DNA from 2 places in the Negadavirga shengliensis genome. Region 1 is predicted to be linked to the other one. Evidence: riboswitches for the same ligand, from Rfam matches in the RefSeq annotation. Region 1 holds a riboswitch; the other holds the start of a gene.
The links. A riboswitch is a leader RNA that binds a small molecule or an ion and turns the genes downstream of it on or off. The one in region 1 is predicted to bind thiamine pyrophosphate.

Region 1 (3,423 bases):
TTCTTTCTTTAGTCTCAAGTTATATCTATGTTGTTCTGTTCACCCCTCATTGGGCGCTTGCATTGGCGGTGTGCATGCTGATGGGGGCGTTGACTGCCTTCATTGGTTTTAATATCATGCATGACGGTGCCCATGGTAGTTTCTCAAGCAAGCAATGGATCAATAACCTGGCGGGTCTGTCCATAAATTTCCTGGGAGCTAATGTGTTCATGTGGAAAACCAAACACAATGTGGTTCATCACGCCTATACCAATATTGAGGGAGTAGATGATGATCTGAATGCCAGACCCTTTTTGAGATTGGCGCCAAGCCAGAGAAAATACGGTATCCATAATTACCAGCATTTTTACTTTATTTTCACGTATTCCTTGTTGTATCTGTATTGGGTATTTTTTACCGATTACAAAAAATACATCACCGGCAAGGTAGGAATTGTGCCCATACAGAGAATGAAGGTTGCGGACCATCTTTCTTTTTGGGGATTCAAAGTTGTTCATCTAATGCTTTTTGTCGCATTCCCGATTTATATGGTAGGGTTGGTACCTTGGCTGATCGGATTTACCATATATGGTTTATTTGCGGGGATCGTGCTTACTTCTGTGTTTCAACTGGCCCACAGTTTGGAGGAGACCACTTTCCCAATACCCTCAGTGGAGACCAATAATCTTGAGGATGAATGGATCATTCACCAGATCAGGACCACCGCCAATTTTGCACCCCGGCACAAGCTGCTCACCTGGTTGCTGGGAGGATTGAATTATCAAGTAGAACACCATTTATTTCCTAAAATCTCACATATCCATTATCCTGCTTTAAGTAAGATTGTGAAGCAGGCCTGTGTGGAATATTGCATCCCCTACCTCGAACATAGCCGGTTGAGAATGGCAGTCATGTCCCATATCCGGCACCTCCGGGCGTTGGGAAGAGGCGAGCCTGTTTAGGTTTGGCTTTATAAGAATAAACCGATACCTTTGCATGAGATCATTAGGGGTGCCCCAACACCACGGGCTGAGATCATACCCACAACACCTGATCCGGGTAGTGCCGGCGAAGGGAAATGAGAAACAGCAACTTCTTTCTTGCTGCTATTGGGTAAACAATTGAGGGAGGGATTCCCCTTAATCCTTTCCATGTTTAACCAAAAATCTTACTTGTCATGATTCGTTTATACTTGATGATGGCCCTGTCCTTATGGACAACGTGGGCGGCAGCCCAAAACCAGATCAATGGCCATGTGAGGGATGCCGTGACCGGTGAGCCGCTACCGGGAGCCAATATTATTCTGGAGGGGAAAGGGACAGGCAGCGTGGCCGATATGGAAGGCAATTTCGTATTGGATGCTCTCCCCCAAGGCGCTTATGGTCTTCGGGTTTCTTATGTGGGCTATCAAACGGCCCGGATGCAAGTGCAGGTGCCGCTTACCGGTGAGCTGGTATTTGAAATGAAGCCCAGTACAGTGACTACCGAGGAATTTATTGTGACCGGTACCAGGGCTTCCGCAACCACCCCCACTACTTTTCAGGTGATTGACAAAGAAACACTGGCTAAAAACAATCTCGGCCAGGATCTTCCCTTTCTGCTGAATTATACACCTTCCATGGTGACCCATTCTGACGCCGGAGCGGGGGTCGGCTACACGGGTCTGCGCATCCGGGGTTCGGACCAAACCCGGATCAATGTCACCGTCAACGGTATACCCCTGAATGACGCCGAGTCCCATGGGGTATTCTGGGTGAACATGCCGGATTTTGCCTCCTCTGTGGACAATATCCAGATCCAACGCGGCGTGGGTACCTCCACCAATGGCGCCGCTACCTTCGGCGCCAGCATCAATATCCAGACCGATACAAAAAGGGAAGAGGCCTACGCCGAAACGGACAACTCATTTGGTTCCTTCAATACCAGAAAACACACGGTCAAAGCAGGCACGGGTCTTTTAAACGGCAAATGGGCGGTGGATGCCCGGCTGTCCCAGATCAGCTCCGACGGGTATATTGACCGGGCTTTTTCCGATCTGAGATCTTATTTTGTCTCCGGAGGATATTACGGAGACGATCACGTATTCAAGGTCAATATTTTCTCAGGAGCTGAACAGACGTACCAGGCCTGGAACGGGGTGCCGGAGCATCTGCTCGAAACCGACAGGACTTATAACAGCTACACTTACGATAATGAAACCGATAACTACTGGCAGGATCATTACCAGTTCATCTATGCAGGGAACTGGAGCCAAAACCTGAAAGCCAACTTTGCGTTGCATTATACCTATGGTAGGGGGTATTATGAACAGTTCCGTCCCAATGACAGGCTGCTTCAGAACTATGGCATAGCGCCCATCCAAATAGGCGATGAACTGATCAGCAGAACCGACATTATCCGCCGAAGGTGGCTGGATAATGATTTTTATGGGGCCGTATTTTCGCTGAACTACGTTTCCGATGATGGCCGGATGGACGCTATCCTGGGCGGAGGAGCCAACCGCTATGACGGGGATCATTTTGGGGAAATCATCTGGATGGCAGTAGCCGGTAATACCAATATCAGAGACAGGTATTACGACAATGTGGCTATAAAAGATGACCGCAACATTTACCTCAAAGCCACCTATGAAGTAAAAGACAGGCTTTACCTTTTCGGAGACCTGCAATACCGGGGGATCGATTACCGCTTTGATGGCATCAACAATGATCTCCGGGACATTTCCGGATCTCAGCACTATAATTTTTTCAATCCTAAAGTAGGGCTTTCCTATGAGGCAAATGATGGGAAAACATGGTACGCTTCCTACGCAGTGGCCAACAGGGAGCCGGTAAGAAGGGACTTTACGGATTCTCCGCTGACTGAAATACCCAGACCGGAATCCCTGCGGAATGTAGAGGCAGGTGTGAGGTTTCAACAGACAAAGTATCAGTACAGTGCCAACCTCTACTACATGGATTACAAAGACCAATTGGTGCTGACCGGCCAACTGAATGATGTGGGTGCCTACATCCGGGAAAACGTCGCAAGCAGCTATAGGGCAGGTATCGAGCTGGATGGCGCGGTACGGCTATCCCCGCAGTGGACCCTGGGAGGAAACCTGGCGTTCAGCAGAAACAAGATCGCGTCTTTTACCGAGTACAATGATGTATATGACGAAAACTGGGGGTTTGCGGGTCAGGAGGCGACTGTCCATGAAAATACGGATATTGCCTTTTCCCCAAATATGGTGGGCACAGCCATCGTGGATTTCAGGCCTTTGGAAAATTTGGAGCTCAGCCTGCTGAATAAGTATGTGGGCAGCCAATACCTGGACAACACCCAACATGAGGACCGCAAACTGGATGCATTCTGGACCACCGATTTCAGGTTTTCTTATTCCCTGGCTCCGGGTTTTGTAAAAGGGATGGACTTCACCCTGTTGGTAAACAATATCTTCAACCG
Region 2 (3,423 bases), on a different contig from region 1:
TTGTCCCTGAACTGCGCTCCGGGATGGCCCTTGGCCAAGTCCGCGGCATGGGCTGCGATCTTATAGGTAATCACCCCGTCCTTCACATCCTTTTTGTTGGGAAGGCCAAGGTGCTCTTTTGGCGTGACATAACACAACATGGCACAGCCATACCAGCCTATCATGGCCGCCCCGATGCCCGAAGTGATATGGTCATAGCCGGGCGCTATGTCTGTGGTGAGAGGGCCCAAGGTATAGAAAGGTGCTTCCCCACAAGACTTCAATTGCTTGTCCATGTTCTCCTTGATCATGTGCATGGGGATATGGCCCGGCCCTTCTATCATCACCTGTACATCATGTCTCCAGGCAATTTTCGTCAATTCACCCAGGGTCTCCAGTTCGGCAAACTGGGCCTCGTCGTTGGCATCGGCAATGGATCCCGGACGCAAGCCATCACCCAGGGAAAAAGCCACATCATAGGCTTTCATGATCTCACAAATTTCTTCGAAATGGGTGTAGAGGAAATTTTCCTTATGGTGGGCCAAACACCATTTGGCCATGATGGAACCACCCCGGGATACTATCCCTGTTACCCTTTTTGCCGTCAGGGGCACGTAGCGCAGCCGGACCCCTGCGTGGATGGTAAAGTAAGAAACACCTTGCTCCGCCTGTTCAATGAGGGTGTCTTTGAAGATCTCCCAGGTAAGGTCTTCCGCTTTTCCATTTACTTTTTCGAGCGCTTGGTAAATGGGTACGGTGCCTATGGGCACCGGGGAGTTGCGGATGATCCATTCTCTGGTCTCGTGGATGTTGCTGCCCGTGGACAGGTCCATGATGGTGTCTGCTCCCCAGCGGCATGCCCAGACGGCTTTTTCCACCTCTTCCTCTATGCTGGAGGATACTGCGCTGTTGCCGATGTTGGCATTGATCTTCACCAGAAAATTCCGCCCGATGATCATAGGCTCGCTTTCCGGATGGTTGATGTTACTGGGAATGATGGCCCTTCCCGCCGCCACTTCGTCCCGCACAAACTCAGGGGTGATATAAGGAGGAATATGGGCCCCGTGGCTGAACCCGGTATGCTGCTCAAAAAGGCCTTTATCGTTTTCCTGCGCAGCTTGCTTCAACTCAGCTATCCTTTGGTTTTCCCTGATGGCGATGTATTCCATTTCCGGGGTGATGATACCCTTCCGGGCATAGTGAAGCTGCGTGACGTTATGGCCGTTTTTGGCCTTTAAAGGCTTTTTGGCATGCTCAAACCGCAGGTGGTCCAATGCGGGATTGGATAGTCTCCTGGCGCCATATGTTGAACTTACTTCCGCCAATTGCTCCACATCGTTTCTATCCCTGATCCAGGGTTCCCGCAAACGGGGCAGCCCCTTTTGAAGATCTATTTGGTATCCCGGATCGGTATAGGGTCCGCTGGTATCATAGACGGTTACGGGGATATTTTCGACCTCATTGTCCTTGTTTATTTTTGTGGGGGACAGGGAAATTTCCCTCATCGCCACTTGAATGTCATGTAGTTTGCCGGGGACATAAATTTTCCTGGAACTGGTGAACGGTGAACAGCTAATGCCGGCTGCTTGGGGTTTGATATCTTGTTTTTTCATGATTAACCTCCCTGTGTAGCTTTAAAGATGAAAACTTTATCATTGGGCCGAATGACCTGGTAGCCCCATTCCTCCCTGGGTAAAATCTCCGAGCCAAGGGCAAGGGCTATGCCCCGCTGGTTTTCCGGAAATTGAATTTCCACCAACTGCTGTGCGGTAATGCGGTCGCATTCCGGCAATGTAAAAGGTCTGTCATTGAGTAAGATTTCCATTCCTATTGGGGTTATTATTGACAAAAAACTTTAGGAATGGCCTTAATGGATAGAAAACCGATAACTTTTTCCTTCGGCAGTATGAACTGCATCAGGTTCCAAGGGTATGATCTCAGTCCCGATACCCAATCCGGGACACCCCTAAAGTACAGAACAAAGTTATGGAATATCAGGGAGTTTCAAAAAAATGTGCCAAAAGATATAAAAAATATGGGTGCAGAAAACCTATTCCGGATCACCTGCACCCATACACTATTTCTTATTTACTTCCATCGTCCGGCGGATGGAAAATCACTTTGCAAAGCTAAAAACAACCTTAAGCCTATCGGATATGGTTTGTTCCTCCGGGTTAAAGGTGGGCTCTGTGCGGTCATCAGCGGTTTTCATCATCATGGCTTCCGCCCGGTACATTACCGGCTGAAAGGATTGGCCTGAAGTATAATCCACTTTATGCACCTTAATGTCCTGGATTCCCATGGTGGATGCTATGATTTCGGCTTTGTTGCGCGCATCTTTAAGGGCAAGTTCCAACAACTCTTTTTCATAGCTTTTCCGCTTGGCTTCCGATATCCTGAAATTCAATTGAAAAGCCATATCAGTAGCTTGGTGGAGCGTTTCCACTATCCTGACCAGGTCTTTTTCCGTATCATGCACCACAATATTGAGGGTTTGACTGGCCACGTAGCCACTGTCCCTGGCGCTGCCTTTGGTATAGATGCGGTTGATGTTTATATAATAATTATCCGCTGTAAAGGTGTAGTTATCCACGCCGGACTTTTTCAGGGCGTCAGAGACTGCTTTGGATTTTTTGTTGAGGGCATCTGTCACTTCTGCCGTTTTCATGGCTTTTTCCGTAAGATTAACCTGTATGAGGGCTTCGTCAGGCATCACCTTGAGTTCACTCTGGCCCTCCACTTCAATGGTGGGCATGGATTTATCCTGCGCGGCTGCGGAAAATGCTCCAAAAAGCAGGACCATTACGATCAATAAGCTGTTTTTCATTTTGATTTATCCTAAAGTTTTTTCTGACTTGTCAAAACCCGGGCCAAAAACATTTTTTAAGATGAGCCCTGCAAGCCAATGTACTTTTAAACGTGTGATGCTTTTTTAGGTTGGGCTTCCCGGAGTTTTGGTGGCTTCGCTGAAAACCACCTCCTCCAACACCAATCCGTTTGCAGGGGCTTTTGGCGGGAAAGCTGATTTTTCGAGGCTGACTAAAGCCTGCGAAATGTCTTCCAGGCTTATTTCCCGCTTTCCCAGAAGAATAAGGGCCGCCATCATGCGCCGCACCTGGTGCATCAAAAACCCGCCGGCCCTTACCCGGAAAACATACATATTGTCTGCCAAGACACCCCCCCAAACACTTCCAGCCTTTGAAATTTCTGCTTGAACGACTTCCCTAACAAAATCGTCCGTATGCTTGCCGTGACTGCAAAACCGGCGGAAATCATGCTTTCCTACGAACAGTCTAGCCCCTTTTTGCATCAAGGGGATATCCAGCGCTCTACCCGCATATGCCAGGCTACCCGCCCAAAAAGGGTGGGGTTTTTCTCCAACCGCAAAATAATAACCGTACTGCTTTTCGACCACATGATGGATCACATTAAAATCCAACGGCA

Region 2: it holds a riboswitch for thiamine pyrophosphate, as region 1 does, so the genes downstream of both, thiS (sulfur carrier protein ThiS) here and ACFPFU_RS01700 (TonB-dependent receptor) in region 1, are expected to answer to the same signal.

The regions. Positions count from the first base shown of each region.
Region 1 is NZ_JBHSJJ010000001.1:415,770-419,192, reverse strand. Features, by position in the region: gene ACFPFU_RS01705 (fatty acid desaturase family protein) at 1-941, shown strand, start outside; TPP riboswitch at 977-1,073, shown strand; gene ACFPFU_RS01700 (TonB-dependent receptor) at 1,157-3,423, shown strand, end outside.
Region 2 is NZ_JBHSJJ010000017.1:11,319-14,741, reverse strand. Features, by position in the region: gene thiC (phosphomethylpyrimidine synthase ThiC) at 1-1,592, opposite strand, end outside; gene thiS (sulfur carrier protein ThiS) at 1,595-1,804, opposite strand; TPP riboswitch at 1,856-1,957, opposite strand; gene ACFPFU_RS21580 (SIMPL domain-containing protein) at 2,096-2,806, opposite strand; gene truA (tRNA pseudouridine(38-40) synthase TruA) at 2,912-3,423, opposite strand, start outside.